DNA from 3 places in the Duganella sp. BJB1802 genome. Region 2 is predicted to be linked to each of the others. Evidence: predicted binding sites of a transcription regulator. Region 2 holds the regulator's gene; each other region holds the start of a gene.

Region 1 (10,584 bases), on a different contig from region 2:
CCGCAACTGAACGGGTCGGTCACGCCCAAGGTGGCGGCCGCCGCGACGGCGGCGTCGACCGCGTTGCCGCCCTGGTTGAGGATGGCCAGCGCGGCCTTGGAGGCGGGCTCGCTGATGGTGGCGACCGCGCCGCCGCTGCCGGTGGCGACCGGGGTCTTGGCCCAGGCCGCCGGCGGCAGGACCAGCGTGAGGATGATGGTGGAAACGAGAACGGTGCGGGCGGGGCGTCGGGACAGGGTCATGGGGGCGCGGGGTCCGGGTTAGGATGAGGGGGCGTTGCTCACCCTCAAGCTTACCCGATAATCCGGCGTGGCTTCATTCTTGGCGGGGACCGCCTGCGGTTCGACGCCGGTCAGCGTGAAGGTCAGGCCGTTTTGCGTGACGCTGGGGCGGGCGTTGGGCATGCTGTCGGACAGCACGAAGTTGCTGGTGGTGCCGTCGGCGGCGGTCAGCGCGAAGCTGTAGCTGATGTAGCCGGCCCAGACGCACACCGCGCCGACGCGGCAGCGGCTGTCGTTGACGCGCTCGAGCTTGAGGCTGGGCGCGCCGGCGGTGGCGCCGCTGATGCCGGGCGCGGCGGCCGGCGCGATGGCCACGCTGGCGCCCTGCGTCAGCACATAGGTCTGGGCGAACGGCTGCGGCGCGGCGGCGGGGCGGCCGACGGCGGACGCGGAGCCGCAGGCGTGCAGCATGGCCAGCACGGCCGCCAGCAGCGGCAGGATGATCAACTGCCTGGTGAGTGTGGATTTCATTGGCATCCTCTTCCTTCAGAGTAGACGGCAAGCTTAGCAAAAAGATCACGTCGATGTCGCACGAACCGCAGCTTTACAGCGCTGGGTCAAACTATGTGCCGTAGAATGGGGGCCCTGAATCACATTGATCGAACAAAATGAAAAAGACCGGCATGGCGAAAAGCGACGCTAAAAAATTAATGGGCCAGATGTCCGCCCCTGGCGCCGCCAGCTTCGGCAAGGTGGCCGAGGTGGTCGACAAACGGGAACAGCGCAAGCGCGACCAGGCGCTCGGACTGGTGCCGTTCGCGGTCAAGCTCAACGGCGACCTGGTGCAGCGGCTGCACGCCAGGGCGAAGGAGGGCGACACCGACCTGAACCAGCTGGTCGGCGAGCTGCTGGCGCAGGCGCTGGCGGCGTAAAAAAAGCCCCGGACGGGGCTTTCCTCAGGGCGCGGCGCCTTATACGTAGGCGGCCAGCGCGCCCTTCATTTTCTTCAGCGCGGCCACTTCGATCTGGCGGATGCGCTCGGCCGAGACGCCGAATTCCTCCGCCAGCGTGTGCAGGGTGGCGCCGGAGCCGTCGTCGTTGGCCAGCCAGCGGCTTTCCACGATGCGGCGCGAGCGGGCGTCCAGCTTGCCCAGCGCCTCCTCCAAGCCTTCCGATTGCAGGCGGGTCACCTGTTCGGCCTCCAGCACGCGGGTCGGCTCGCTGGCCTCGGACGACAGGTAGGCGATCGGCGCGAACTTGTCGTCCTCGTCGTCGTTGGGCGATTCCAGCGCGATGTCGCGCCCGCTCAGGCGGGTTTCCATCTCGATCACTTCCTCGCGCTTGACGTCCAGCATCTTGGCCAGGCTGTCGATCTGGGTCGGCGTCATGGCGTCCAGGCCGGTCTTGTGGCTGCGCAGGTTGAAGAACAGCTTGCGCTGGGCCTTGGTGGTGGCCACCTTGACCAGGCGCCAGTTCTTCAGGATGTACTCGTGCATCTCGGCCTTAATCCAGTGCATCGCGTACGACACCAGGCGCACGCCCTGGTCCGGGTCGAAGCGCTTGACCGCCTTCATCAGGCCGATGTTGCCTTCCTGGATCAGGTCGGCGTGCGGCAGGCCGTAGCCCAGATAGCCGCGCGCGATCGACACCACCAGGCGCAGGTGCGACAGCACCAGCTCCTGCGCGGCGCCCAGGTCGTTCTTTTCCTTGAGGCGCTTGGCCAGCGAGATTTCATCGTCGTGCGTCAGCATCGGCAGGCGGTTGACGGCCGAAATGTAGGCGTCCAGGTTGCCCAGGTTGCCTGTGAACCCGAGTCCCAGGGCGCGATTGGTGGCGGGGACCAATGCAGTCGGTGCGGACATAGTCATGTTCATTCCTTCGCTCGATGATGTTGCTTGTTCTTAACGATTCTTGGTTCTGTAGAGAATTGTTTGCTCTTCAGTTCACGTATATTAGCACTCTCCTTGGTTGAGTGCCAATCATCGGATATTAATCGCTTTGATAGTAAAAATACTATGACGTTTTTAGGCATCATGGCATCTGATTAATGCAGCATGCGCGTTGGAGCTTAGGCCGGGCTTAATGCTAATTCGGCGGGGGGCAACCCTTCCGTGCGGGGGCGCACGGAAAGGGATCAGGGATCAGTTGAGGCGGGACAGGTGGCGCTGCACGGACAGCAGGGCGCCGATGAGGCCGAGGCCGGCCGACAGGGCCAGCAGGCCGGCCATGGCCAGCGGCGGCAGCGGCGCCAGCTGGAACTCGGAGGCGTACAGCCGGGCGAATTCGGCGATCGCCACGTTGAGCGGACGCAGCGCCAGTGACACGGCGCCCAGCGCCACGCCGCCCGCGCACAGGCCCAGCAGCGCGCCGGTGTAGTAGAAGGGGCGGTGGATGAAGCTGTCGGTGGCGCCGATCAGCTTGGACACCAGGATTTCCTCGCGCTGGGTCATCACCTGCAGGCGGATGGTGTTGAAGATCACCGCCACCACCACCGTGCCCAGCGTGGCGGCCAGCAGCAGCAGCGCCAGGCGCAGCACGTTGAGCAGCGCGGCCAGGCGCTTGACCCAGGCCGAGTCGACCTGCACCGTGTCGACGCCGGGCAGGACGCGGATCTGCGCGGCCAGCTGGTCGACGTCGCCGCCGGCCTGGGCGTTGCGGAAGGCGTCCAGCTTGAGCACGTAGCTGTCGGGCAGCGGGTTCTCGCCCAGCGTGGTCAGCACGTCGGCCAGGCCGCTCTTGTCCTTCAATTGCTCCAGCGCCTTTTCGCGCGGGGTGAAGACGATCTTGGCCTGCTTGTCGCGCACCGCCTGGCGCAGCGACACGGCCAGCGCCTCGGCCTGCTCGCGCGGGGTGTCCTGCTTGAGGAAGATGCTGATCTCGGGATCGACCGAGAGCTGCTCGGACATCGGGCGCACGTTGTCGAGCAGGGTGACGCCGGTGAACGGCAGCGCCAGCGCGATCGCCACCACCAGGATGTTGAACAAGAAGCCGCCGGGCGAGCGGCGCAGGTGCACCAGGGCCGCGGCCAGGGCGTAGCGGTGTTGCCGGAACCAGAGCGTCATGCCGCCACCTCCAGCTGACCGTGCTTGAGATGGATGACGCGCGCGGCGGCGTCGAGCATCTGTTCGTCGTGGCTGGAGATCAGGCAGGTCACGCCGACCGAGTGGAAGGCCTTGAGCGCGTCGAGCACCTGGTTGGCGCTGGCGCGGTCCAGGTTGGCGGTCGGCTCGTCGGCCAGGATCACCTGCGGGCGGTTGACGATGGCGCGCGCGATCGACACGCGTTGCTGCTCGCCGCCGGACAGGGCCAGCGGCTGGGCGTCGGCGCGCGCCAGCAGGCCGACCTTGTCGAGGGCGGCGCGGGCGCGCTGCTCGGCCTGGGCGCGCGAGGCGCCGGTCACCAGCAGCGGCAGCATGACGTTGGCCAGGATGGAGCGGTCGGTCAGCAGCCGTTGCTGCTGGAAGATCAGGCCCAGGTTGCGCCGCAAGAACGGCACGGCGGCCGGCTTGATGCGGGCGATGTCCTGGCCGTTGACGATCACCTGGCCGGCGCTGGGGCGCTCGACCGCGGCGATCATCTTGAGCAGCGTGGACTTGCCGGCGCCCGAGGGGCCGGCCAGGAACACCAGCTCGCCCTTGGCCACGGTGAACGAGACGTCGCGCAGCGCCGTCGCGTCGGGGGAGTATTGTTTCGAGACGTTGCGGAATTCGATCATGGCGGGCGCGATTCCTGGCTTAACCCAGCAGGGCTTCAACGAACTCGGCGGCCACGAAGGGCTGCAGGTCCTCGATCTTCTCGCCGATGCCGATGAAGTACACCGGCACCGGGCGCACGCGGGCGATGGCGGCCAGCACGCCGCCCTTGGCTGTGCCGTCGAGCTTGGTGATCACCAGGCCGGTCAGCTTGAGGGCGTCGTCGAAGGCCTTGACCTGGGCCAGCGCGTTCTGGCCGGTGTTGCCGTCGATGACCAGCAGCGTCTCGTGCGGCGCGCCTTCCATGCCCTTGCCGATGACGCGCTGGACCTTTTTGAGCTCCTCCATCAGGTGCAGCTGGGTCGGCAGGCGGCCGGCGGTGTCGATCATCACCACGTCCAGGCCCTTGGCCTTGCCGGACTGCACGGCGTCGAAGGACACGGCGGCCGGGTCGCCCGAGGCTTGCGAGATCACGGTGATGTTGTTGCGCTGGCCCCAGACCATCAGCTGCTCGCGGGCGGCGGCGCGGAAGGTGTCACCGGCGGCCAGCAGCACCGACTGGCCGTGGGTCTGCATGTGCTTGGCCAGCTTGCCGATGGTGGTGGTCTTGCCGGCGCCGTTGACGCCGGAGATCATCATCACGGTCGGCTGGTGGCGGCCCAGCTCGAACGGGCGCTGCAGCGGGGTCAGCAGCTCGATCAGCAGCTGCTTCAGGGCGGCCTTGACGGCGGCCGCGTCCAGCAGCTTGTCGTCCTTGACCTTTTGCTTGAGGGCGTCGAGCAGGTACTGGGTGGCGTCGACGCCGGCGTCGGACATCAGCAGGGCCGCCTCCAGCTCGTCGTACAGATCGTCGTCGATCTTGGCGCCGACGAACAGGATCGACAGGTTGTTCGAGGTCTTGGACAGGCCGGCCTTCAGGCGCGACATCCACGACAGCTTGGGCGCCGGCTCCTCGATCGGCAGCAGATCCGGCAGATCCGGCAGCGCGGGCGGGGCGGACGGTTCGATGGCGGGGGCGGCGGCAGCGGTAGCGGCAGTAGCGGCGGCGGTCGGCGGCGTTGCGGGGGCGACGGGTTTTTTCTTGAAGAAACTAAACATGGACATGTGGTTGGGGGCGCTTCAAGCGGATGGCCGGCGGCGCCGGACACGGGGAAAAATGCCGCTATTTTACCAGAGCGCGGCGCCCCCGCCCGGCCATGCTACCGGAATGACAAGATTTTCAGCCGGCCGCGGCGGCGTGGCGCTGGCGCCAGTCGGCGATGGCGGCGCTGATGTCGGACAGCGCGTAGACCCGCACGTACGGCGGCCGGCGCCGCTTGAACGCGGCGTTGCCGCCGCCGGCCCACAGCTCGGTGCCGCCGCCCAGCCGGGTGTGCAGCTCGGCCAGCGCGTCCAGCGCCTGGCGCGCGTTCATGCCCACCGAGAACGACAGCGCGATGATGTCGATGCGCTGCACGCGGGCCGCCTCGACGATGTCGAGCAGCGGCGTCTGCACGCCCAGCGAGATGCAGTGCGCGCCCTCGGCCACGCACATGGCCTCGGCCATCAGCAGGCCCAGGCCGTCGCGCTCCTGCGGCAGGGTGGTGAGCATGAGGCGCGGCGCGCCCAGGTTGCTGGCGTTGGCCTGCGGCATGGCGAAGATGGCGCTGCGCATGACCACCGTCAGCGATTCGGTATACAGATGTTCCTCGAAGGTGGCCAGCGCGCCGCTGGCCCAGGCCTCGCCGATCAGCGCGGTCAGCGGCGCCACCAGCTCGATCACGAAGCTTTTCAGGCCCATCATCAGCAGCGCCTGCGACAGCTTGCGGCGCAGCGCCTCCATCTGGTGGCTCTTGCACAGGTCGAGGTAGCTTTGCAGGGCGGGCGGGGTCACGCTGGCGCCGTGCAGGCTGCCGGTGGCCTGGCCGGTCAGCGCCTGCAGCTCGGCGGTGCTGTACTGGATCACCTTGCCCGGGCGGTAGCCCAGGTCGATCAGGCGCTTCACCAGCCGCAGCTTGTGCACCTGCTCGATCGGATACACCCGTTCGCCGTTCGGGTCGCGCATCGGCTGGGGGAAGTCGTAGCGCCGCTCCCACACGCGCAGGGTTTCCTTGGCGACGCCGGTGTCGCGTTCGACGTCGCTGATCGTGCTAGGAACTGTTTGTGTAGAAACTTTAATAGTCATCAGGCTTAAGCGGCAACCATTTATTGGGCAGTCGCGAGGGTTGGCACGGGGTCCGGGTGCACAGTGCGTCGGCGGCCGGGGCCGGGGAACGCGACCTGCATTTTACATTCGATTTGCGCCCGAAAGTATGGCGCCGCCTATCGGGTTTTGCCCGGTTTGCCCTATGGGAAAGACCTTGTCCACGACACACAGTTGACATACAGAACTAATGAACTGTTTAGCGGCTTTCCCCCTGCTTTGTCGTGGACAATATAATTTGCGGCGCCCCAAAAAAACTGTGGCCGTCAGCAACATTTGGCTGCCGGCGCCGCCTTTTGTGCGCTGGATCAAGCGCGGCGCCGCATGCGCCAAATTCATGCGCCCGGGGGTGATTCGCACGGCATGCCGGCGGATTTTGCAAGGTTTCTTGAGGGGATTGTCTCTAATTCGCAACAGGTAGCAATTTCTTACAAATTGCTGATGCAGCGCAACACCGGGCGCGCGCGACAAAATTTCCTACACTTATAAAGCGTTTACACTATGAGCAAAGTTGGTCGGAGGGCTATTTTGCCCGCAGAAAACTCCGAACAAAGTCCGGAGTTGTAAGCTTATTACCATTGCGTCGGGGCGGGCGGCGGGGCACTTCAGTATAAAATGGCGTCAGAAATAGCAAAGAGGCTATTTTTACTTGGTCCGACAACGATGTAGTCGCGCTTGTATTGGCCACTCGGGTGCCCCGCACAACGGGTCGCCGGAGGGATGCATCGGGCGGAAATACCGGGCTAGTTGCCTGACTCGGCAGGAAATATTGCGATGCAGTAAAATACTGTTGTTTTGAAAACGGACAGGGGTGAGGGTGGTCAATATGAGCGCTTTTACACTTGATCGACAAGCAAAGCATCAGTATAGTGCCGCCTCTGGCGCATTTTGCGCTGCGATAAAGCCGGCGTCGATAGAATCGGCCGCAATTTTAAGTGAACGCGTCCCACAGTCGGGATCGCACAGTGGCAGCTGGGGAGTTTGCCCTCACGCACAGAACCGAACACGCCGTCATACTAGCTTTACCTTTTTACAGCAACACAACTGAAGGAAACATAATGAAAAAATCCCTTATCGCCATGGCCGTCCTGGGCGCAATGAGCTCCGCAGCGTTCGCACAATCGAACGTCACGATCTACGGTATCGTCGATGCCGGTATCGTGAGCGAGCGCGGCGGCGTTGCCAACACCACCAAAGTCACCAGCGGCGTAGGCTCGGCCTCCCGTCTGGGTTTCAAAGGTACGGAAGATCTGGGCGGCGGTCTGAGCGCTGTCTTCGTGCTGGAATCGGGCGTTAAAGTCGACACCGGTGAGTCCGATGTTGCCGGTTCGATCGCCAACCGTCAGTCCTACGTTGGTCTGAAGTCGACCACCGCCGGCCAGCTGACCCTGGGCCGTCAGTACACCCCGTACTACGAAACCCTGCGCGACGTGGCTGACCCGTTCGCACTGGGCTACGCTGGTACCGCCAAGAACCTGTTCGGCGTGGCTGGCAACAACACCCGCAACAGCAACGCCATCGTGTACCAGACTCCTTCGATCGAAGGCTTCCAGGGCGAGATCTCCTACTCGGTGGGCGAGCAGGCTGGCAACGCGTCGGCACAGCGTCAAATCGGCGGCTGGGCTGGCTACTCGAACGGTCCTCTGAACGTGCGCGTCGCTTACAACGCACGTAACAACGACCTGTCGGCAGTTGGCGCCACCCCAGCGGTGAGCACCGACATCGGCCGCAACAGCCTGATCGCCGCCAACTACGACTTCGGCGTGGTCAAGGCTTTCGCTGCGTTCAGCAAAGACAAGGGCACCAACAGCTCGCCACTGGCTAACACCAGCAACCCGTTCGGCTACGCCGTTGCTCCTGGCGCCACCCGCGACAGCAACGTCGCCCTGATCGGCGCGACCGCTCCTGTCGGTCCTAACGGCACCGTGATGGCGTCGTACACCCGCAAGAACGACAAGGAAGTCGCTAACCACGATGCAGACCAGTGGGCAGTCGGCTACTCGTACGCTCTGTCGAAGCGCACCAGCACCTATGTTGCTTACGCTAAGATCAAGAACAAGAACGGCGCCAGCTACACCGTTGGTAACAACACCGAAGCTGGTTCGGGCGACAAGGCCTTCAACATCGGCATGCGTCACTCGTTCTAATCTGATCTGATCAGTTAGTACCCACAACGGCTGCCTGGTGCAGCCGTTGTTCATTTCTGAAAGCCGTTACCATGATGACTACCCCACGCGCCGCGCTGGCCGGCGCCATCCTGCTGGCCTCCTGCGCCGTGATCGCCGCGCCCAGGCTGGCGCGCAAGCCGGCCGCGCCGGCCGGCGCCCTGCCGCGCTACGGCATGGTGGTGTACTCCGACCTGTGCATCCATCCGGACAGCGGCGAGTTCGGCGGGCAGCGCATCACCTTGCAACGGTTTTCGGAAGTCGACACGGTGCTGTATGAATACACGGCCGGCGGCCTGAGCTGGCCGGTGGTGGCCAGCGACGTCAACATCGACCCGCGCGGCAGGCAGCTGTACTTCACGGTGCAGCCGCCGGACGAGGACGAGCGCACCATCAGCGGCAAGCTGGCCGACGGCGGCAACACGCTGGTGCTGGACGGCGGCTACTGCGGCGACGCGGCGGTGCCGGCGGCCGCGGGGGCCGCACGTCGGCCGCAAGGCCGGCGCCTGCCGCGCCTGCCCGGCGCCCAAGCCGCACAAGGATAGGGAGAAGGAAGAGGAAGCGCCGGCGCCGTCCATCGACGCCGGCCAGACCACCACCGCCGGCCTGTGAGCCGGCGGTTTTTTTATGGCGCTCAGGCCTTGGCGGCCAGGGCGTTCTTGCGGATGGTCTCGAGCGTGGCGCCCGGCGTGATCAGGTTGCCGTCGTAGCGCAGCTCGATCACGGCCGGCAGCTGCTGGCCGTTGGCGTAGGCCAGCGCGCGTTCCAGCGCCGGCGCGAATTCCGCCGTGGTGGCGACCACCTCGCCGTGGCCGCCGTAGGCCACGGCCAGCGCGGCGAAGTCCGGGTTGTGCAGCTGGGTGCCGGACACGCGGCCGGGGTAGTGCAGCTCCTGGTGCATGCGGATGGTGCCGAACATGCCGTTGTTGAACACGATGATGACCACGCCCGCGCGGTACTGCACGGCGGTGGCCAGCTCCTGGCCGTTCATCATGTACTCGCCGTCGCCGGCGAAGGTGATCACGGTGCGGGCCGGGTCGATGATCTTGGCGGCCACGCCGGCCGGCACGCTGTAGCCCATGGCGCCGCTGGTCGGCGCCAGCTGCGTGCGCATGCCGCCGTAGCTGTGGAAGCGGTGCGCCCAGGTGGCGTAGTTGCCGGCGCCGTTGGTGATGATGGTGTCGTGCGGCGCGATCCGGTCGATCTGCTGCACCACCTGCCACAGGTCCAGCGGCGCGGCGCCGTCCTGGAAGATCGGCGGCTGGCGCTGCCACGCGGCCAGGTCGGCCTTGGCCTCGGCCACCGTGGCCTGCCAGGCGCTTGCATCGACCGGCGCCATCGCGGCCAGCATCGCCGTCACCTGCGGCATGCCGCTGTTGATCATCAACTCGGCCTGGTAGACGCTGCCCAGTTCCTCGGCGTCGGCGTGCACGTGGATCAGGCGCTGGGCCGGCAGCGGCGCGGCGATCAGCGCGTAGCCGCCGGTGGTCATCTCGCCCAGGCGCGGGCCGATCGCCAGGATCACGTCGGCCTCGCGCACGCGCGCGGCCAGCTTGGGGTTGATGCCGATGCCGACGTCGCCGATGTAGTTGGGGTGGGCGTTGTCGAGCAGGTCCTGGAAACGGAACGCGCACGCCACCGGCAGGTGGTTGGCCTCGGCGAAGGCTTGCAGGTCGGCGCAGGCTTGCGCGTTCCAGCCGCCGCCGCCCAGCAGCACCAGCGGCTTTTTGGCGCCGGCCAGCAGCGCGCGCACCTGCGCGATCTGCGCGGCAGACGGCGAGGCCTGCACCGGCTGGTAGCGGCGGGTGTCGGCCACGCTGGCGACGGCGGTCAGCATGTCCTCCGGCAGCGCCAGCACCACCGGGCCGGGACGGCCGCTGGTGGCGATCTGGAAGGCGCGCGCGATGTACTCGGGCACGCGGTCGGCGCGGTCGATCTGCGCCACCCACTTGGCCATCTGGCCGTACATGCGGCGGTAGTCGATCTCCTGGAACGCCTCGCGGTCGACGAAGTCGTTGCCGACCTGGCCGATGAACAGGATCATCGGGGTCGAGTCCTGGAAGGCGGTGTGCACGCCGATCGAGGCGTTGGTCGCGCCCGGGCCGCGCGTGACGAAGCAGATGCCCGGCTTGCCGGTCATCTTGCCGTAGGCGTCGGCCATGAAGGCGGCGCCGCCCTCCTGGCGGTTGATGATGAAGCGGATGTCGGAGTCGTGCAGCGCGTCGAGCACGTCGAGGTAGCTTTCGCCGGGCACGCCGAAGGCGGTGTCCACGCCGTGGATCTTCAGGGCGTCGACCAGGATCTGGCCGCCGGTGCGGGATGGT
Region 2 (10,584 bases):
CCCATGTGCAGCTTGCCCGATGGATAAGGCAGCATCGAACAGGCGTAATACTTCCCTTTCGGGAAACGCGGGTCGTGTTCGACGGCCTTGTAGGCGTCGATGGCTTTCCAGTGCGATTGAGCGGCTTTTTCTACGTCAGCGGGACTATATTTATCTTGCATGATGGTGTGCGGCCAATAAGTGTATATGAACCGGACATTATACCGGTTCAGGGCGCGGTATGAGCGGCCGGGCTCGGCGTGGCGGCGTTCGATTGAGGCGGGACAGTACGGCGGCGCGCGGCTGGGGCTAAATAGCGGGGTTGCGATTGTCAAAAAAGCCACTCCTGAGCCTGCCATGTCCGCCGATCTCCCCGCCGCCATTGAAGCGTTGCGCCGCGCCCATCCCGGGTGCGACTTCCTGCTGGTCAGCGCCAGCATTTCCCGCAAACTGCACCGCGAGCTGTCCAGGCTGATCGCCGGCGGCAAACAGCATGCCGGATGCACGGTCTTTCTCTGCACCATGGGCGGCGACTCGGACGCGGGCTTTCGCATCGGCAGGTGCCTGCAGCAGCACTACGAGCACATCCGGCTGGCGATTCCCTCCTATTGCAAAAGCGCCGGGACGCTGATCGCCATCGGCGCGCATGAGCTGGCAATGGGCGACCTTGGCGAACTCGGGCCGCTGGATCTGCAAATCATGAAGCCATCGGAATTGCATGAAATGGGTTCGGTACAAGACGTGATGCAGGCGCTCAATGCGGTGGAGTTCCATACCCGCGAGGCGTTCATCAAGAACCTGCTCGGCATCCGCAAGCATGGCCGCCTCTCGACCAAACTCGCCGGCAAGCTTGCCGCAAGAGTGACGCAAGGCATCGCCGCGCCGCTTTATTCGCAGATGGATCCGCTGCGAATCGGCGAGATACAGCGAGCAATACGCATTGTCGCGGAATACGGAAAACGGCTAAACGATGTGTGCAACTCGCTTAAGAGCGGGGCGCTTGAACGTTTGGCGAGCACTTATCCTTCTCATCATTTTGTCATCGACCGCAAGGAGGCGGAGGAACTTTTTTCCCAAGTCCACTGTCTCACGCAGGAAGAACTGGCAATCTGCCAAATCCTTGAGGCTTGGTTAGTTGAGCCAATAGAACAGGCGCCAGTTTTTCTGAACGCAGGGCTGGATACCAAGGGAGAAAATCATGAAAGTCAGGATTGGCGTCTCTGAGCTCATTACGCGCCAGGAGAGCTTTCAACGCGCAAGAAGAATGATGGAGTTGCAGATGAGGCAGGCCAGCAAGACCTCGGAAATGATTCAAAGAGCATGGGCCAAGACGGGCTTCCTGGTGGACGAGGACGAGCGGCCGTATGGCGATATCGACGATCCCGAGTCATTCTAAGCAGGCTTGAGGCGAGCCGGCCAGGGACCGGCGCATGGCATACTGCGCGGATGTACTACCGCGAATATCCTCCCCATCCGGCGCTGGCCGCGCACGTCGAGTGCATGTGGGCCGCCCGCGCGCCCGGCGGCGCGCACACGCACCGGGTGCTGCCGGATAATTGTGTCGATATTCTTTGGCAGGACGGCGGCCAGCCAGGCTTCGCGGTCGGCATGATGAGCAGCGCCATCCTGGTCGCCAGCGGCGGGCCGCTGCGCACGGTGGCGGTGCGCTTCAAGCCCGGCGCGGCTGGCGCCTTCCTGGCCGCGCCGCTGCACGCGCTGACCGACCAGCGAGCCGATATCGACCAGCTCTGGGGGCGCAGCGATGCCAAGCGGCTGGCCGACGCCTTGTGGACCTGCGAGCTGTCCGACCGCGAACGCATCGCCTTGATCGAACATCAACTGCTGCGGCGGCTGCGCGATGCCGGCGACGCGACCACGGCGCGCACGGCGGCCGCGCGAGACATCGGCGAGCCCGGCGACGCGGGCGAGCGTTTGATCCACCACGCCCTGGCCGCGTTGGACGCCAGCGGCGGCACTCTGCGCATCGAACAACTGGCGGCGCAGCTGGGCGTGTCGCGCCAGTACCTGGCGACGCTGTTCCGTGCGCGGGTCGGACTCTCGCCCAAGCTGTATGCGCGCATCAGCCGCTTCCGCCGGGCCGCCGCCGCGCTCAAGGCTGCGCCGTCGCCGGACTGGGCGCGACTGGCGCTGGACTGCGGCTATTTCGACCAGTCGCACCTGATCCACGATTTCCAGGAATTCGCCGGCAGCGCGCCGGAGCGCTTCCTGCTGGGCGCCTAGCTTCCATTTTTACAATCGCGCCCGCTGCCGATGTGCCAAGATGGCGTTTTCAACATCTCAGTGGAGACAAGCATGATCAAGGGATTACGCACCGTGGCCTATCCGGTGGCCGACCTGGCGGCCGCCAAGACCTGGTACAGCAAGGTGTTCGATACCGCGCCCTATTTCGACCAGCCGTTCTACGTCGGCTTCAACGTCGGCGGCTTCGAGCTGGGCCTGATCCCGGACGGCAAGCCCGGCCAGACCGGCAGCATGGTCTACTGGGGCGTGGACGACATCGCCGCCGAGGTGGACCGCATCGTCGCCCTGGGCGCCACCGTGCACGGGGCGATCCAGGACGTGGGCGAGAACATCAAGACGGTGGAATTGGCCGATCCGTTCGGCAATCTGCTTTGCCTGATCGACAACCCTCATTTCGATTTGGCAGCGGTACGCTAGCGGATGTGGCAGTATACGCGCCTCCGAAAATGAAAGAGGTCGCACCATGTCCCGCCGTAACGCCAATCTGATCAAGTCGTCCGAGCAAATCGTCCAGGCGCGCGTCGCCGCCCAGCTGGCGGCCGACGTGCTGACCATGATCACGCCGCACGTCAAGGCCGGCGTCAGCACCGGCTACCTCGACAAGCTGTGCAACGACTACATCGTCAACGTGCAGCAGGCGATCCCGGCCAACGTGGGCTACGGCGGCTTCCCGGCCACCGTGTGCAGCTCGGTCAACCACGTGGTGTGCCACGGCATTCCGAAGGACGACCACATCCTCAAGGACGGCGACATCATCAACCTCGACGTCGCCGTCATCAAGGATGGCTGGCACGGCGACACCAGCCGCATGTACTACGTCGGCGAGCCGTCCAAGGCCACCCGCAAGCTGGTCGAGACCACCTACGCGGCGATGTGGGCCGGCATCCGCGCGGTCAAGCCGCGCGCCACGCTGGGCGACGTCGGCTTCGCGATCCAGACCGTGGCCGAGAAGGCCGGCTACAGCGTGGTGCTGGATTACTGCGGCCACGGCATCGGCATGGTCTACCACGACGAGCCGCAGGTGGCGCACTACGGCCGTCCGGGCCAGGGCGTGGTGCTCAAGGCGGGCATGCTGTTCACGATCGAGCCGATGATCAATGCCGGCAAGGCGGCGACCAAGGAATTGAACGACGGCTGGACCGTCGAGACGCGCGACAAATCGCTGTCGGCGCAATGGGAGCACATGGTGCTGGTGACCGAGACCGGCTTCGAGGTGCTGACGCTGGCCCCGGGCGAGACCGGCGCCAAGTCGCAGATCCCGAACGCGGTGCCGGCCGGCGTGGTCAGCGCAGCGTAAGCTTCAGGGCCGGCTTCTCGCCGTAGTCTTCGTAGCGCTCGTTGATGCCGGCCACGCAGTAGGCCACCTCTTCCAGGATGTCGGGCACGGCGGCCTTCATGGCCTCGGCGTTGGTGATGACGATGTCCAGCACCTCGTTCGGCTTCAGGCGGAACTTGCTCATGCCGTCCTCGTCGCGCAGGTAGCTCAGGCAATCGACCCAGGCGTCCATGGTGTTGCCGTAGGTATCGGGGAAGCCCAGCGCGGCCTTGCACGCGGCGTGGAAGCTGGCGAAATCGGTGATCGCCGCGCCGTTCAATTCTGCGGTTGCCATTATTTTTTCTCTTTCCTCGGGTCGGTGACGAACCCTAGTTTCGTTAAACCATGCGACTGCGCGGCGGCCATCACCTGCGCCACCACTTCGTAGCGGGTGTCCTTGTCGGCGCGCAGCTGCAGCTCCGGCTGCGGCTCCAGTTTGGCCGCGTCGACCAGGCGCGCCTCCAGCACGCTGAGCTCGACCGGGTCGTTATTCCAGAAGATCTTGCCGGCGCCGTCGATCGACAGCGTGACCGTGGCCGCCTGCTGCGGATTGGCCTGGGCCTGCGCCTTTGGCAGGTCCAGCTTGACGGCGTTGGTGAACATCGGCGCGCTGAGGATGAAGATCACCAGCAGCACCAGCATCACATCGACCATCGGCGTGACGTTGATATCGGCCATCGGCCCCGGATTGCGGTGGTGGTTGAAGGCACCAAAACTCATGCTAGCTCCCAATAATGGGGTCAAGTCTGACATTCGGACACGGCCTCCGCCGTAGCGGGACGGCCAGGGCAGAGCTCGTGTCCGAATGTCAGACTTGACCCCCGCCCTTAGTCAGGTAGGCGTGCAGGTCGTGCGCGAAGGCGTCCAGTTCGGCCAGGGTCAGCCGGTTGACGCGGTTGAAGCCGTTGTACGCCAGCACCGCCGGGATGGCCACCGTCAGGCCGATGGCGGTCATGATCAGCGCCTCGCCCACCGGGCCGGCCACCTTGTCGATCTGCACCGTGCCGCTGGCCGAGACGTTGGCCAGCGCGTGGTAGATGCCCCACACCGTGCCCAGCAGCCCGACAAACGGCGCGGTGGCGCCGATCGACGCCAGCAGGGTCAGGCCGCCTTCGAGGCGGTTGGTGGAATTCTGGATCGCCACCCGCAGCACGCGGGTGACCTGCGCGGCATGGCCCATCTCGCCTCCCAGCGACGCGCGGCCGCCGGTCTTGAGCTGCGCCGCGCCTTGCTGCGCCAGCGGCAGGAAGACTTGTTCGGGATCGGCCAGCGTCAGCGCGGCCACGCCATCCTGCATCGACGGCGCCTCCCAGAACGCTTGCACGGCCGGCGCGCTGCGGCGGATGCGCAGCGCGGCGTAGGCTTTGGACAGGATGAAGAACCAGCTCACCAGCGACATCGCCAGCAACACCAGCGCCACGATGTGGCTGATGGTGTCGCCCTGCTCCCAGTAGCCGGCCAGGGTGAAGTGGTTGGGCGTCATCAGTTCAGCGCCAGCACGTCGTTCATGTCGTACAGGCCGGTGGCCTTGTCGGCCAGGAAGCGGCAGGCGCGCAGCGAGCCGTGCGCGTAGGTCACGCGGCTGCTGGACTTGTGGCTGATCTCGATGCGCTCGCCGGTGCCGGCGAACAGCACGGTGTGGTCGCCGACGATGTCGCCGCCGCGGATGGTGGCGAAGCCGATCGACGACGGGTCGCGCTCGCCGGTCACGCCCTCGCGCGCGTAGACCGCGCAATCCTTGAGGTCGCGCCCGAGCGCGTCGGCCAGCACTTCGCCCATCTTCAGCGCGGTGCCGGACGGGGCGTCGACCTTGTGACGGTGGTGGGCCTCGATCACTTCGATGTCGTAGCCGACCGCCAGCGCCTTGGCCGCCTGCTGCAGCAGCTTGAGCGTGACGTTGACGCCGACGCTGAAGTTGGGCGACATCACGATGGCGGTCTTCTTGGCCGCTTCGGCAATCGCCGCCTTGCCCGCTTCGTCGAAGCCGGTGGTGCCGATGATCATCTTGATGCCGTGCTCGGCGCAATACGCCAGGTGGGCCAGCGTGCCCTCGGGGCGGGTGAAGTCGATCAGGTACTGCGCGCCGGCCAGGCCCTTGGCCAGGTCCGACTCCACCGGCACGCCGGCCGGCTTGCCGAGGAAGGCGGCGGCGTCGCCGCCGATGTTGGCCGAGCCCGCGCGGTCCAGCGCGCCGGACAGGCGGGCGTCGGGCGCGTCGAGCACCGCTTCGATCAGGATGCGGCCCATGCGGCCGCCGGCGCCGGCGATGGCGATGTTCAGGTTGCTCATGCGTGTGTCCTCGTGCTTATTTCTTGTCGTTGCTCACCGTCACGCCAACCGGCGAGGCGGCGGAGTTGTCGGCGCCGGCCGGGATAGTCGCGGTGTTGCCGACCGGACGCGCGTCCGGCGTGTTCAGGTCCTTCTTGATCTTGGGCGCCGGGCCGGCGATGCGGGCGATGTAGTCTTTTTCGGTCGGCAGGTTGCCGCCTTCCCAGCGCGCCACCTTGCCGTCCTTGTCGAAGAACACGATCACGCGGCTGGTGGTGATTTCGCCGTTGCCCTTGGCCATGCGGAACGCGTAGTCCCAGCGGTCGGCGTGGAACGGGTCGGCCAGCAGCGCGGTGCCGAAGATGAAGCGCACCTGCTCGCGCGTCATGCCGGTCTTGAGCTGGGATAGCATCTCCTCGGAGACGAAGTTGCCCTGCTGGATGTCCGGACGGTACGGCGAGAAGAACCACATGAACTTCTGCAGCTTGGTGATGGTGGTGGTTTGCGCGCCCTTGCTGGCGTCGAGCGTGGTGCCGGTCTCCTTGACCTCGTTCGATTTCTCGCCCAGCGTGGTGTTGGACGCGCAGCCGCCCACAGCCAGCGCGACGCAAACGGCGCCGGCCAGCAGCGGGGCGCGGCGGGTGAAACGGTGCAACAAAGACTGCGATAAAGCCTGGGTGACGCGCATGGTTGTCCTCAATCTGATCGAGCGGAAGTGCCGAAAAACGCTATATCATAAAGCACAAGGTGCGACATGGGGCTGCGCGGGCACTCCGGGAGAGCGCATTATCCAGCAAAACGGCGAGTATGTCCTTGTTTTATAAAGATTAATTGTAAAACATTGCAATTGTAAATTTCACGCCGGCGGCGCCGCGCGGCGCGCAGGGTGCGGTGGCGGCCGGAGTGCGTTAAACTGTCGCCTAGCTATCGCCAACCACTCAAAGAGCCGCCATCATGAGCAACACCCCCACCGACCTGAAGGCCAGCGGCCTCAAAGCCACGCTGCCCCGCCTCAAAATCCTGGACATCTTCCAGAACAGCGAAGTGCGCCACCTGACCGCCGAGGATGTCTACAAGATCCTGTTGGCCGAAAATATGGACGTGGGCCTGGCGACCGTGTACCGGGTGCTGACCCAGTTCGAACAGGCCGGCCTGCTCAACCGCAACCACTTCGAGACCGGCAAGGCCATCTTTGAATTGAACGAGGGCTCGCACCACGACCATCTGGTGTGCCTGGACTGCGGCCGCGTGGAGGAATTCTTCGACGAGGAAATCGAGACGCGCCAGCAGGTGGTGGCCAAGGAGCGCGGCTTCAAGATCGCCGAGCACGCGCTGGCCATCTACGGCAACTGCACCAAGACCGCCTGCCCGCACCGTCCTTGACTCAATTATGGCTGAGCGCGTTCGATAGCAGCTTGGCCGTGATGTCCACAATCGGGATCACCCGCTCGTAGGCCATGCGCGTCGGCCCGATCACGCCCAGGGTGCCGACGATCTTGCCGTTGGCCGTGTACGGCGCGGTCACCACGCTCATCTCGTCCATCGGCACCAGGCTCGATTCGCCGCCGATGTAGATCTGCACCCCGCTGGCCTTGCTCGACACGTCGAGCAGCTGCATCAGCCCGGTCTTCTGCTCGAACATGTCGAACATCTGCCGCAGCGACGTCATGTTCGACGACAGGTCGCTCACCGACAGCAGGTTGCGCTCGCCCGAGATGACCATGTCGTCCGAGCTGTCGGCCATCGCCTCGCTGCCGGCCTCCACCGCCGCCTGCATCAGCCGGCCCATGTCGTCGCGCAGCTGGCGCACCTCGCTCTGCAGCCGGTGGTGCACCTCGTCGAAGGCCAGGCCGCCGTAGTTCTGGTTGATGTAGTTGGCCGACTGCACCAGCTGCGCCGGGCTGTAGTCGACATCGGTCAGCAGCAGCCGGTTCTGCACGTCGCCGGTCGGGCCGACGATCACCAGCAGGATGCGCTTCTCCCCCAGCCGTAAAAACTCGATCTGCTGGAACACCGATTCGCGCCGCGGGCTGAGCACCACGCCGGCGAACTGCGACAGCGACGACAACATCTGCGCCGCGTTGGCGATCATCTTGTGCGGCTGCGGCGCCTGCAGCCGCATGCGCCCCTCCACCGACTGCTCGTCGAGATGCTGCACGGTGAGCAGCGTGTCGACGAAGATGCGGTAGCCGCGCGGCGTCGGCACGCGGCCGGCCGAGGTGTGGGGACTGGCCACGTAGCCCAGTTCCTCCAGGTCGGCCATGATGTTGCGGATGGTGGCCGGCGACAGGTCCAGTCCGGAGATCTTGGACAGGGCGCGCGAGCCCACCGGCTGGCCGTCCGCGATGTAGCGTTCGACGAGGGCCTTGAGCAAGGTTTGTGCGCGTGTATCGAGTTGCATGTTCATTCACTGATGATATTTCTGCTTATTATGCACGCTCCGCGCCGGACGGGGGCCGCAGCGTGGCGTCAATGCTGCATTTGCGCACGAACCCATGCCAGAAGTTCATCAAAACTGGCGCAGGTGGCGTCCGGCGCGATGCCCGCTTCGTGCTGCGCGCCCCGGCGGTTCATCCACACCGCCCGCAGGCCGGCGCCCTGCGCGCCCTGCACGTCCAGCCGCAGGTCGTCGCCGACGTAGACCGCGTCGCGCGGCGCCACGCCCATCGCCTCGCAGGCGGCCAGGAAGATGGACGGGTCGGGCTTGGCGCGGCCGAAGCGCGACGAGGCCAGCACAGTGTCGAAATGGTGGTGCAGGCCGATGACTTCAAGGTCGGCGTTGCCGTTGGTGATCACGCCCAGGCGCAGCATGGCCTGCAGCGCCACCAGCGCGGCCGGCACCTCGCCGAACGGCGTGACGGCGTTGCGCTGCACGTGGAAGTGGCGCATGGCGCCCTCGATGTGGGCGGCGTCGGCGCCGGCCTCGGCGAAGGCCTGCTCCAGCGCCAGGCGGCGCAGCCGGTACAGGTCGACCACCAGTTCGGGCCGCTGTTCCAGCAGGGCCATGCGGCGCGCGCGCAGCGCCTCGATGGAATAGCGCTGGGTCACCTCGGGCGCGTGCTCGGCCAGCCAGGCGTGCCAGCTGGTTTCCGCCGCCGCGATCACCGGGCCGATCGGCCACAGGGTGTCGTCCAGGTCGAACAGCAGGGCGTGGGGGCGGCGTGGGGTCATGGCGGGCAAACGAAAATGAAAGATGCGATATTGTCGCACCGATTGCCGCCCGGCGAGGGCGTGGTAAATTACCGGATTGCCCCGCTGGAGAACCCGTGCCCTCGACCACCCTCGCCACCATCCACCGCCGCCGAGCGCCGCGTCCGGCAGGCGCCCTATCAGCGGCCCTGTCGGCCGCCCGATCAGCCGCGCTGTCGGCCGCCGTGCTGGCCGCCCTGCTGGCCGGCTGCGCCACCGTCGGCCAGCCGCCGGCCTTCACCTCCTTCGTGGTGCTGAGCGAAGGCGGCGCCGCCGTGGCGCGCGTGCTGATCGACGCCCCGACCTGCCCCGACATCGTGGTCGACGGCCAGCCGCGGCCGATGACGCTGCGCGCGCCGGCCGCCACATTGCCGCTGCGCCCGACGGCCTCGGCGCCGGCCGACTCCAAGCCGGCCGCCTTCCCGCTGCTGACCTGCGAGGCCGCGCTGCCGGCCGGCGGCCATCCCCGGGCCAGCGTGCTGGGCCGCGCGCTGCCGCAGCCTGTGGCCGCGCCGCGCCGCATCGTCGTCATCGGCGACACCGGCTGCCGCCTGCAAAAGAGTTCCAACAGCTACCAGGCCTGCAACCGCGCGGCCGACTATCCGTTCGCCGCCATCGCGGCGGCCGCCGCCGCGTGGGGCCCGGAGCTGGTGGTCCACGTCGGCGACTACCACTACCGCGAGAACGCCTGCCCCGACGGCGACGCCGGTTGCGCCGGCAGCCCGTGGGGCTACGGCTGGGACGCCTGGAACGCCGACTTCTTCGCGCCCGGCGCGGCGCTGCTGCGGGCGGCGCCGTGGATCATGGCGCGCGGCAACCACGAGAACTGCCAGCGCGGCGGCCAGGGCTACTGGCGCCTGCTCGACCCGCGCCCGCTGGCCGCCGGGCGCGACTGCAACAACGCCGCCGACGACGCCCTCGGCAACTACAGCGCGCCCTACGCCGTGCCGATCGGCCAGGACACCCAGCTGCTGGTGCTCGACACCGCCAACACCACGTGGAAGGGCTTCAAGCCGGGCGAGCCGGGCTACGACGCCTACCGCACGCTGTACCGCCGGCTGGACGCATTGGCGCGGCAGGCGCCGCGCAACATCGGCATCGCCCACCATCCGCTGCTGGGCATGGGCGCCGACCGCCGCGCCGACGGCTCGGTGCGGCTGCTGCCGGGCGACGCCGGTCTGCAGCAGGCCTTCGGCTCGCTCAACCCGGGCCTGCTGCCGGACTCGGTGCAGGCCATGCTGTCGGGCCACGTGCACCTGTGGGAGCAGGTCAGCTTCGCCGGCGGCCACCCGAGCCAGTTCATCTCCGGCTTTTCCGGCACCGCCGAGGACACCGTGCCGCTGCCCGAGCACCTGCCGGACGGCGTGACGCCGGCGCCGGGCGCGCGGGTCGAGCAGTTCAGTTCCTGGGTCGACGGCTTCGGCTTCATGACCATGGAGCGCCAGGACGCCGACCGCTGGCTGGTGCAGGTGCACGACCTGCAGGGCCGGGTGCGCAACAGCTGCCAGCTCGACGGCAAGCGCTCGCGTTGCGCGGTGGCGCAGGTGCGCTGAGCCCCGCCGCGGCCCCGG
Region 3 (10,584 bases), on a different contig from region 2:
TCATGATCGACAAAGCGATTGGCGTCGACATCGTCGAGAGCTTCGAGCGTCAAGACCGTACGCACACTCGATTGGGTACCTGGTATTTGATGGCCGTCTATTTCTCGAAGCAGGGCTCGCAGCAGCACCCGCTTATCTGCCAAACTCAACAACTTAATGCTCTCTTCAATTTCACTGACGGTTACGGACATCATCGTCTCCCGAGGATTCAATCGGACACTTCATTGTAGACCTTGCCAGTCGCGATAAGTTCATTCAACTATCCAAATAAAAAAAGCCAGCCTCCGAAGAGGCTGGCTTTCCTGTGCAGCGAGGCTTATGCCGGCAATTACATCATGCCGTCCATGCCGCCCATGCCGCCCATGCCACCCATACCGCCCATGCCGCCGGCTGGTTTGTCTTCGGTGACTTCAGCGATCATGCAGTCGGTGGTCAGCATCAGGCCAGCGATCGAGGCTGCGTTTTGCAGTGCCGAACGGGTGACTTTGGCTGGGTCCAGAACGCCCATTTCAACCATGTCGCCGTAGGTGCCGTTGGCGGCGTTGTAACCGTAGTTACCTTTGCCAGCCAGAACCGCAGCAACCACTACCGACGCTTCTTCGCCGGCGTTTTGCACGATCATGCGCAGTGGCTCTTCCATCGCGCGCAGGACGATCTTGATGCCAGCTTCCTGGTCAGGATTGTCGCCTTTGACGTTCAGAGCGGCACGAGCGCGCAGCAGGGCTACGCCGCCGCCTGGCACGATGCCTTCTTCCACGGCAGCGCGGGTAGCGTGCAGTGCATCTTCAACGCGGGCTTTCTTCTCTTTCATTTCGACTTCGGTGGCTGCGCCAACCTTGATCACGGCAACGCCGCCGGCCAGCTTGGCCACGCGCTCTTGCAGTTTTTCACGGTCGTAGTCCGAGGTCGCTTCTTCGATCTGCACGCGGATTTGCTTGACGCGGCCTTCGATGCCTTCAGCACGGCCAGCACCGTCGATAACGATGGTGTTTTCCTTGCCGATTTCGATGCGCTTGGCCTGGCCCAGTTCTTCCAAGGTGATTTTTTCCAGGGTCATGCCGACTTCTTCAGCAACCACTTGACCGCCGGTCAGGATCGCGATGTCTTCCAGCATGGCCTTGCGACGGTCGCCGAAGCCTGGGGCCTTGACTGCGCAGGTTTTCAGGATGCCGCGGATGTTGTTCACAACCAGGGTGGCCAGTGCTTCGCCTTCGATGTCTTCCGCGATGATCAGCAGTGGACGGCCAGCCTTGGCGACTTGTTCCAGTACCGGCAGCAGGTCGCGGATGTTGGAGATCTTCTTGTCGCACAGCAGGACGAATGGATTGTCCAGAATCGCGACTTGCTTCTCTTGGTTGTTGATGAAGTATGGCGACAGGTAGCCGCGGTCGAACTGCATACCTTCAACGATGTCCAGCTCGTCGTTCAGCGACTTGCCGTCTTCCACGGTGATGACGCCTTCCTTGCCGACTTTTTCCATCGCTTCAGCGATACGGTCGCCGATCGACGAATCCGAGTTGGCGGAGATCGAACCAACCTGGGCGATTTCCTTGGTGGTGGTGCATGGACGGGCGATGATGGCGATCTGCTCGACGGTGGCGGCAACCGCCTTGTCGATGCCGCGCTTCAGGTCCATCGGGTTCATGCCGGCGGCAACGAACTTCATACCTTCGCGCACGATGGCTTGTGCCAGCACGGTCGCGGTGGTGGTGCCGTCGCCGGCGTTGTCGCTGGTGCGGGAAGCGACTTCCTTGACCATTTGCGCGCCCATGTTTTGCAGCTTGTCTTTCAGCTCGACTTCCTTGGCGACCGATACGCCGTCCTTGGTGACGGTCGGGGCGCCGAAGGAGCGCTCCAGCACAACGTTGCGGCCTTTAGGGCCCAGGGTGACTTTGACTGCGTTGGCCAGGACGTTGACGCCTTCAACCATTTTGGCGCGCGCTGCGTCGCCGAAAATTACTTCTTTAGCTGCCATGTTGTTTCTCCAGAATTAGGTGAGTACTAGTGCAAACGTGCGTGTCAATTATTTGACGACGATTGCCATGATGTCTTCTTCGCGCATGACCATCAGCTCCTGGCCATCGACCTTGACGGTCTGGCCGGCGTATTTGCCGAACAGGACACGGTCGCCCACTTTGACGTCCAGCGGACGGACTTTGCCATCTTCCAGAATCTTGCCATTGCCGACGGCGAGCACTTCGCCTTGATCCGGTTTTTCAGCAGCCGCATCAGGGATGATCAGGCCGGACGCAGTTTTGGTTTCCTGGTCGAGGCGTTTGACGATTACGCGATCGTTCAAAGGGCGAAGGTTCATACAAAACTCCTTAAATTAACAATGGAACAGTTTGTTGCCACACCAATAAGCTTGCTGTGGCGGAAAGTTTGGCCGAGAGCGCTGTTAGCACTCCCTTGGAACGAGTGCCAATTATAGGGACGACACTGCTGTATTTCAAGACGCAACACTTGTGCGTGCACAAATAAGCACAAAAATAATGTTGATACGTCCCTAAAAAGTAATGTTTACATATTGTGTATAGAAGTTGACAACGTCTATACAAGCTCCTAACATTGCAAGGCTGCAAATAGAGACTGTGTGAGATTTTTCAATATTCTTTTTTTAAGGACTATGGAAATGGCAGATCAAAAAGAGGCAAAACTGTTCGCATTCAAGCTGGCTGCGAAACAGGAGAACAAACCTGCGGAACAATGGAAAGTCCGCGACGGCGTTGCCGTGGCCGGCTGCACCGGTCCGGTCGACTTCGACAACTACCGCGACTACAACGAATTCACTCATCGCGGCGACAAGGGCATCTACTGCTAAGTACTGGCCCGCCAACGAAAGCCTTGCTCCGTCAGCAAGGCTTTTTTGTTTTACGCCCAGTCGCGGAGTCCTCGATGAGCAAGACGATTTTAATTATCACCAACAGCCAGGATCTGCACGCCGACCTGGTCGCCGCCAGGCTCACGGCCGGCGGGCACCCGCTGTTCCGGCTGGACCTGGACCGCTTCCCGCGCGACTTCCAGACCTGCCAGCGGCATGCCGGCGGCGCGCTGCACAACAAGATACGCCGCCGCAGCGACGAGCATTGGCTCGACCTGGCCGAGGTGGGCGCGGTCTGGATACGCAAGCCGGGCGAATTCACCTTCCTCAGCGACGAGCTGGCGCCGCAGGAACTGGCCTACGCCAGGCAGGAGGCGGAGCACGCGTTGTTCAGCCTGCTCTACACGCTGGACTGCTACTGGGTCAGCCACCCGCTGGCGCTGCGCGGCGCGCAGTGGAAGGGCGAGCAGCTCAAGCGCGCCGCCCGCATGGGCTTCCTGGTGCCGGACTCGCTGACCACCAACGCGCCGGATGAGGTGCTGGCGTTCAAGCACGACCTGGCCGGCGACATGATCTTCAAGTCGCTGTCGGATCCGATGCTGGCCGGCGGCGAGCTGGAGCCGGAGCAGCGCAGCAACGGCGGGCTCGGCACCACCATCGTCGACGACGACATGCTGGGCAACGTCGAGGCGGTCGGCCAGTTGCACTGCCACTTCCAGCGCTACATTCCCAAGCAATACGAACTGCGGGTGACGGTGATCGGCGAGCGCGTGTTCGCCGCCAAAATCCACAGCCAGGACGACGCCCGCACCGCCGTCGATTCGCGCGACATGTCGGCGCCGATCCGCTACGAGGCGGCGCAGCTGCCCGACGAATTGCGGCGGCGCTGCGTGGCCTTCGTGCGCAGCTACGACTTGCACTACGGCGCGCTGGACCTGATCGTCACGCCCGGCGGCGAGGTGGTGTTCCTGGAAAATAACCCGGCGGGCCAGTTCCTGTACATCGAACAATTGATACCGGAGTTTAAGATGATCGACGCCATGGCCGAGACGCTGGTGGAGGGCGCGCTATGCCACTAGAGCACAGCGCGCTCGCCGCCCACATCCGCGAGTTGGAGGCCGTGCGCGACAGCCGCGTGCTGGTGCTGGCCGCGTCCCAGCTGGAGATGGAATTGCTGCCCGCGCTGTACGAACGATGCCGCGACCTGGCCCCGGCGCGGCGGCTGGACGTGGTGCTGCACGGACGCGGCGGCGTGGTGCAGGCCGCGCGCCGCATCGCGCTGCTGCTGCGCGCGCAGGCCGAGCAGCTCTGCTTCATCGTTCCCTACCACTGCGAATCGGCGGCCACGCTGCTGACCCTGTGCGGCGACGAGATTATCGCCGGCCCGCTGGCGCTGTTCTCGCCCATCGATCCGCTGCTCAACGGCGCGGACGGCACGGCGTTCTCCGGGCTCGACATCCAATGTCTCGGCGACATGGCGCAGCAGTGGTTCGGCGTGCCGGCCGACGAGGCGCGGCAGCAGGCGCTGGCGCTGCTGGGCGGCAGCGTGTTCCCGGCCAGCCTGGGGGCTTTCTACCGCAGCACGCTGGAGCAGAAGCAGATCGGCGAGCAGCTGCTGGCCTTCCACCTGCCCGGCGAGGACGCGGCGGTCCGCAGCCGGCTGGTCGGCCAGCTGATGGCCGGCTACCACTCGCACAACTACGCGATCACGCGCGAGGAGATGGCGGCGTTGGGCCTGCGCGTGCGCGGCGACGCGGCGGTCGAACGGCCGGCGTGGGAGATCTCGCGGCTGCTGCAGGGCCACATCGGCGGCGGCCAGCGCGCCAGCGAGGAGGCGCCGTGGTGCGACGCGCTGTTCGCCACACGCTACGGCGCCAGCGAGCGCTGCCGGCATCCTGGCGGCCTGGCGCCGTCGTGGAACGTGGAGCGCTATCCGCGATGAGCACCGGCCAATTCCTCGGCGAGATCCTGCGCTACTTTGTCGCGCTGCTGATGCTGGCGGCCGCCACCGCCAAGCTGCGCGACCTGGCCGGCTTCCGCGATAACCTGGCCAGCCTGTTCGGCATGGGGCCGGCGCTGCGCGCGCTGGCGGCCCCGGCGGTGGTGGCGGCGGAACTGGCGGTGGCCGCGCTGCTGCTCGGCGGCCTGGCGCGCGCCGGCTTGCTGGCCGCGTTGCTGATGCTGGGCGTGTTCACGGCGCTGGTCGGCTACAAGTTCTATACGCAGAGCGTGGTCCGCTGCGGATGCTTCGGCGAGGCCGAGCGCTCGCTGTCTGGCCTGGACCTGCTGCGCAACGCGCTGGTGATGGCGGCGATCGGCGCCGGCCTGGCGCTGCCGGCCGGGTTCGCACCGCCGTGGCACGTCGCGGTGCTGGCGGCGTCGCTGGGCTGCCTGGCCTGCGTCGTCGCCGTGCACTTCCACGAGATCGTCCACTTATTGAGTCCAAGCGATGGATAGCCAGATCCTCTACCTGACCCTGGCGCTGCTGGCCCTCGGCCTGGCGCTCAATATCAAGCTGACGCTGTCGGTGCTGCACACCACGCGGCGCGAGCGCGACACGCTTGAAGCGTTGCCGCCGGGCGCGCCCGTGCCGGCGGTGCCGGCGCGCGCGCTGCGCGGCGGCGTGGTGCATCGCCTGGGTGCCGAAGGGCAGGCGGCGGCGCTGCTGTTCTTGTCGAGCAAATGCCCGAAGTGCAAGACCAAGCTGGCCGAGATCGGCGGCATGCTGGCGCCGGCCGAGCAGGCGGGGCTGGACATCTGGATCGTCAGCCACGAGCCGGCCTGGCGCCTGCGCCAGTTCCTGCGCGGCTTCCCGCTGACGCGGGCGCTGCGGGTAACGATGCGCGACTACCGGCTGCTCAATCCCACGCTGGCCTCGCCGGCCTACATGATGGTCAATCATGAGGGCGTGCTGGAAGCGTCCGGCATGATCGGCGACGACAACTGGCTGGAGTTACGCGCACAGCTCGTCGACTGCGTGGCCGAGACCGCAGCGGAGGGCGCGCCATGAACTTCGAGCCCCATCTCGAACGGCTGCGCCTGATCTATCCGGTGCGGCGCCAGGTCGGTGCGGCGGTGTTCTTCATGGGCCTGGGCGTCTTGATCCAGCTGGTCTTCCCCAAGGGCGTGGCCTACTTCATCGACCACGTCCAGGAGCTGCGGCTGGAGACGATCTCCGCGCCGGTGGTCGGCCTGGGGTTGCTCTGGCTGCTGGTGCAGGCCGCCGCGTCGACGCTGCGCTACTACTATTTCGAACTGGCCGGGCACCTGATCATCAACGGCGTCCGCCGCCGCCTGTTCGATGTGCTGATCAACCAGCCGGTCTCCTTCTTCGACCGCCACCACGTGGGCGAGATCACCAGCCGCCTGAGCGGGGACGTGCAGTCGCTGCACCAGTCGCTGACCATGGGCGGCGCCAACTCGCTGCAGTCGCTGTTCATGTTCGGCGGCGGCGTGGCGATGCTGCTCTACATCTCGCCGCTGCTGAGCGTGATGCTGCTGGTCTTCGTCCCGGCCAGCCTGTACTTCGGCAAGGTGTCGGGCGCGAGCCATCGCGACTACGCCAAGGCGGTGCAGGCCTGCATGGCCGACAGCGGCCGCGTAGCGCAGGAGCACTTCGCCCATGTGCGGCTGGTGCACGCGTTCAACCAGCAGGGCGGGGCGTCGGCCAGCTATGCCGAGGCCTGCCGCCGCCTGCTGGAGCTGTCGATGGCCGGCACCCGGCGGCAGTCGGCGTTTCGCGCCGGCCTGTCGGTGCTGGACTTCGGCGCCTTGCTGTGCGCGCTGGGCCTGGGCGCCTACCTGATCGGCAAGCGCGCGCTGTCGGTCGGCGACCTGATGGCGTTCGTGATCTACTCCAACATCGTCACGCAGGCGGCCGGCGCGCTGAGCGAATCCTGGAACATGTGGATGCGCAGCATGGGCGCCACCGACCGCATCTTCGAGATCATGCGTACGCACCGGCCGCCGCCGGCGCCGCGTACGCAGGCGCCGCTCACCGGCCGGCTCGGTTTCGAGGACGTGGTGTTCAGCTATCCGGAGCGGCCCGGCGTGCGGGCGCTCGACGGCGTCGGCTTCGGCATCGCGGCCGGCGAGAAGGTGGCGCTGGTGGGCGCATCGGGCGCCGGCAAGTCCACCGTCGCCGCGCTGGTGCTGGGGCACTATCAGCCGGACGGCGGGCGTCTGCTGTTCGACGGCTTGCCAGCCGCCGGACTGGACCTGGCCGCCATCCGGCGCGGCATCGCGGTGGTGGAGCAGGAGCCGTCGCTGTTCTCGGGCAGCATCGCCGACAATATCGCCTTCGCCGTGCCGGAGCGGAAAGTCCCGCTGGAGGAGGTGATGGCGGCCGCGCGGCTGGCCCACGCGCATGAGTTCATCCAGGCTTTCCCGCAGGGCTACGACACCGTGGTCGGCGAGCATGGCGTGCAGCTGTCCGGCGGGCAGAAGCAGCGGATCGCGATCGCCCGCGCGCTGTTGCGCGATCCGGCCATCCTGATCCTGGACGAGGCGACCAGCGCGCTGGACGCCTCCAGCGAGCAGCTGGTGCAAGGCGCGTTGGACCGATTGATGGCCGGCCGCACCACCATCATCATTGCCCATCGCTTTTCCACCATCGCCAAGGCCGACCGCATCCTGGTGCTGGAGCAGGGGAGGCTGGTGCAGCAGGGCAGCCACGAGCAGCTGGCGCGGCAGCTGGACGGCGCGTATTTCAAACTGGTCAAGGATCAGATGTTCGCGCCCAGGCCGGAGGCGCCGCTGCCGGCGTGACGGCGCGGGGGCGTTCTGGCGGCCGGCAGCGTCAGGCGGAAGCGCACCTGGCCGGGATTGGGGTCGGCCAGCGCCAGGGTGCCGCCGTGGGCCGTGGCGATGTCGCGCGCCAGCGACAGGCCCAGGCCGACGCCCGGCACGCGCCGCTGGTGCGACTGGTCGGCGCGGTAGAAGCGGTCGAACAGGCGGTGCCGGTGCTCGGGCGCGATGCCGTCCGAGGCGTTGCTGACGTCGATGCGCCATTGCCCGCTCTTGCATCGCGCCGACAGCGCGATCCAGCCGCCCGGCTGGCCGTACTTGATGGCGTTGCTGACCAGGTTGTGCAGCACCTGGCGCAGCAGCTCGGCGTCGCCGCGCACCGCGATGCGGTCGGGCAGCTCAAGCCGCACCGGCCGCGCGTCGTCCAGCAGGCCGATGTCCTCGGCCAGCTCGTCGAGCGCCGGGCGCAGGTCCAGCGGACACATGGGGATGGCCAGCTGGCCGGCGTCGGCCCGCGCCAGCAGCAGCAATTTGCGCACGATGCTGTCGAGCCGCCGCACCTCGTCGAGCATGTTGGCCAGGCCTTCCTCCAGCACCGGGTCGGCGCCGGCGCGGGCGAAGCTGCGTTCGAGCTCGCCCTGCAGGATGGTCAGCGGCGTTTTCAATTCATGCGCGGCGTCGCCGGAGAAGCGGGCCGCCTGCAGGAAGCTGCGCTGCAACCGGTCCAGCATGCCGTTGAACACGCTGACCATCTGGGCGAACTCCAAATCCTCCTCGGCGGCCGAGACCCGCTGGTCCAGGTCGCTCGCGGTCAGGCGCACCATGACGCCGGTCAGGTGCTGCACCGGCCGCATGGCGCGTCCGGCCAGGTACCAGGCCAGCGCGCCCATGGCCACGGCCAGCACGCCGATGGCCGCCGCGAAGCGGACCAGGCTGGCGCGCACCTGGGCGTCCGACAGGCTGCGGTTGACCGCCACCCAGATCGTGACCGGGCCGTGCGTGACGCTGCCGATGCGCCAGCTCTGGCCGGCGCCTTCGACGGTGTGCAGGCCGGGGCCGCTCGGAGGGGCGGCGTCGCCGAGGATGCGTTGCCAGGCCGGGCTGCGGTAGCGCGTGCCCTGGCCGGCGTCGTCCACCCGCAGCAGGGCGTAGGTTTCCGGCCCGATGCCGGGCGGGGCGAAGCCGCCGAAGCTGGCGTTGAGCTGGGCGTCGGTGGCCGGCCACAGCGCCTGCGGCGTGGCCTGGAAGCCGGGGCCGGCCAGGTGGGCCGACAGCATGTGGTCGATGATGGCGGCGCGCCGCTGGACGATGGTGTAGCTGGCCATGACGTACAGCAGCACGATGGCGGCCAGCGCGGTCAGCGTCGAGCCGAGGGCGATGCGCAGCCGGAACGAGCGCAGGCGCGGCCAGCGCGCCCTCACGCCGGGGCGTCCGGCTGGCGCAGGCGGTAGCCGACGCCGCGCACGGCCTCGATGGCCACGCTGTCGGGCAGGTCGAGCTTCTTGCGCAGGCGCTGGATGCACACGTCCACCATATTGGTCTGCGGCTCGAAGTCGTAGCCCCACACATGTTCCAGGATCTGGGTGCGGGTGTAGACCCGGCCCGGCGAGCGCAGCAGGTATTCCAGCAGGTTGAACTCGCGCCCGGTCAGCTCGACGGCGCGGCCGTCGACGTCGGCCACCCGGCTCAGGCGGTCCAGCCGCAGCGGGCCCAGGGTCAGCACGCTCTGCCGCTCGCCGCTGACGCGCCGCAGCAGCGCGTGGATGCGCGCCACCAGCTCCTCCACGTAGAAGGGCTTGGCCAGGTAGTCGTCGGCGCCCAGGTTGAGGCCCTGCAGACGGTCGTCCAGTTCGTTGCGCGCGGTCAGCAGGATGACCGGCACGTTGCGGCCCTCGCGCCGCATGGCCTTGAGGATGGACAGGCCGTCGCGGCCCGGCACCATCACGTCCAGCAGCACCACGTCGTACTCGCGCGACAGCGCGTAGTCGTAGCCAAGATTGCCATCTTCGCAATGGTCGACCAGGAAGCCGTGTTCGCGCAGGCCGGCGCACACGAAACTGGCGATACGTTGTTCATCTTCTACTAAAAGCGCTTTCATATGGGCATTGTCCGGGCTGGCCCGGCCGCCGTCAATGGCGGGTTTAGCGCTTTTATTACAGCTTTGTAATCGTTGTGTTTGCCATCCTGTCATTTTCCCTTGATTTAATGCAAGCGTACCAAACCATAACAAGGGGTAAAGATGAGTATCGGCAGCTGGTTCAAAAAACACGTGGAAAAGCCCATCGTCAGCGTGGTCGACAAGGTCGGCGACACCATCAAGGACATCGGCAGCGACCTGAACGGCATCGGCGACGCCTTCGACGTGGTCGGCAACGACATCACGGCGGCGGCCAAGAGGATCAGCGAACTGGGCTACACCAAAAAGAGCCTGGGCAACGGCGACAACAACTACACGGCCAGCTCGCTGGGCGCCAACATCATCCACGGCGACGGCGGCAACGACACCATCACCGTCACGGCCGGCGCCTACAACAACCTGTACGGCGACGACGGCAACGACACCATCGTCGTGCGTGTGGGCGGCTACAACCGCATCGACGGCGGCAACGGCGACGACACCATCCGCGTCGAGGTTGGCGTCTACAACAAGATCAGCGGCGGCGCCGGCAACGACTCGGTCACCGTGTCGGCCGGCGCGGCGGCCGACGTCGACCTGGGCGACGGCAACAACAGCCTGTCCATCAACAGCGCCTACAACGAGATCACCGCCGGCAACGGCAACGACCGCGTGACGGCCAACGGCGGCTGGAACAAGATCGACGTCGACGGCGGCGACAACACCATCACCGCCAACGGCGGCGCCAACACCGTCAGCACCGACAGCGGCAACGACAACATCACCGTCAACGGCGGCGCCAACAAGGTCAACGCGGGCGACGGCTGGAACGTCATCAACGCCGGCGGCGCCTCCAACGTCATCAACACCGGCAAGGACGCCGACACCGTCACGGCCGACG

Evidence for each region. Region 2 encodes HrcA, which represses chaperone genes, less so after heat shock. Its sites were predicted from a motif close to TTAGCACTCNNNNNNNNNGAGTGCTAA; they were not measured.
Region 1: a site for HrcA is predicted at 2,174-2,200, ahead of rpoH (RNA polymerase sigma factor RpoH). Genes of this name have one in related genera too.
Region 3: a site for HrcA is predicted at 2,399-2,425, ahead of groES (co-chaperone GroES). Genes of this name have one in related genera too.

Annotation. Positions count from the first base shown of each region.
Region 1 is NZ_JABWEF010000003.1:206,822-217,405, reverse strand. Features, by position in the region: gene ggt (gamma-glutamyltransferase) at 1-242, opposite strand, end outside; gene HUX88_RS06375 (hypothetical protein) at 261-752, opposite strand; gene HUX88_RS06370 (hypothetical protein) at 890-1,153, shown strand; gene rpoH (RNA polymerase sigma factor RpoH) at 1,193-2,083, opposite strand; gene ftsX (permease-like cell division protein FtsX) at 2,363-3,283, opposite strand; gene HUX88_RS06355 (cell division ATP-binding protein FtsE) at 3,280-3,936, opposite strand; gene ftsY (signal recognition particle-docking protein FtsY) at 3,956-5,011, opposite strand; gene HUX88_RS06345 (MerR family transcriptional regulator) at 5,133-6,077, opposite strand; gene HUX88_RS06340 (porin) at 7,154-8,242, shown strand; gene HUX88_RS06335 (hypothetical protein) at 8,314-8,805, shown strand; gene HUX88_RS06330 (thiamine pyrophosphate-binding protein) at 8,895-10,584, opposite strand, start outside.
Region 2 is NZ_JABWEF010000001.1:757-11,340, reverse strand. Features, by position in the region: gene leuS (leucine--tRNA ligase) at 1-161, opposite strand, end outside; gene HUX88_RS00075 (hypothetical protein) at 337-1,203, shown strand; gene HUX88_RS00065 (AraC family transcriptional regulator) at 1,426-2,220, shown strand; gene HUX88_RS00060 (VOC family protein) at 2,293-2,658, shown strand; gene map (type I methionyl aminopeptidase) at 2,705-3,538, shown strand; gene HUX88_RS00050 (barstar family protein) at 3,525-3,851, opposite strand; gene HUX88_RS00045 (biopolymer transporter ExbD) at 3,851-4,276, opposite strand; gene HUX88_RS00040 (MotA/TolQ/ExbB proton channel family protein) at 4,365-5,039, opposite strand; gene dapB (4-hydroxy-tetrahydrodipicolinate reductase) at 5,039-5,845, opposite strand; gene HUX88_RS00030 (outer membrane protein assembly factor BamE) at 5,862-6,512, opposite strand; gene fur (ferric iron uptake transcriptional regulator) at 6,779-7,207, shown strand; gene hrcA (heat-inducible transcriptional repressor HrcA) at 7,209-8,225, opposite strand; gene HUX88_RS00015 (HAD family hydrolase) at 8,294-8,995, opposite strand; gene HUX88_RS00010 (metallophosphoesterase) at 9,091-10,566, shown strand.
Region 3 is NZ_JABWEF010000017.1:111,645-122,228, reverse strand. Features, by position in the region: gene HUX88_RS24240 (hypothetical protein) at 1-191, opposite strand, end outside; gene groL (chaperonin GroEL) at 329-1,975, opposite strand; gene groES (co-chaperone GroES) at 2,024-2,314, opposite strand; gene HUX88_RS24225 (hypothetical protein) at 2,633-2,821, shown strand; gene HUX88_RS24220 (RimK family alpha-L-glutamate ligase) at 2,896-3,900, shown strand; gene HUX88_RS24215 (hypothetical protein) at 3,891-4,763, shown strand; gene HUX88_RS24210 (MauE/DoxX family redox-associated membrane protein) at 4,760-5,278, shown strand; gene HUX88_RS24205 (redoxin domain-containing protein) at 5,271-5,831, shown strand; gene HUX88_RS24200 (ABC transporter ATP-binding protein) at 5,828-7,588, shown strand; gene HUX88_RS24195 (ATP-binding protein) at 7,546-8,988, opposite strand; gene HUX88_RS24190 (response regulator transcription factor) at 8,985-9,665, opposite strand; gene HUX88_RS24185 (S-layer family protein) at 9,807-10,584, shown strand, end outside.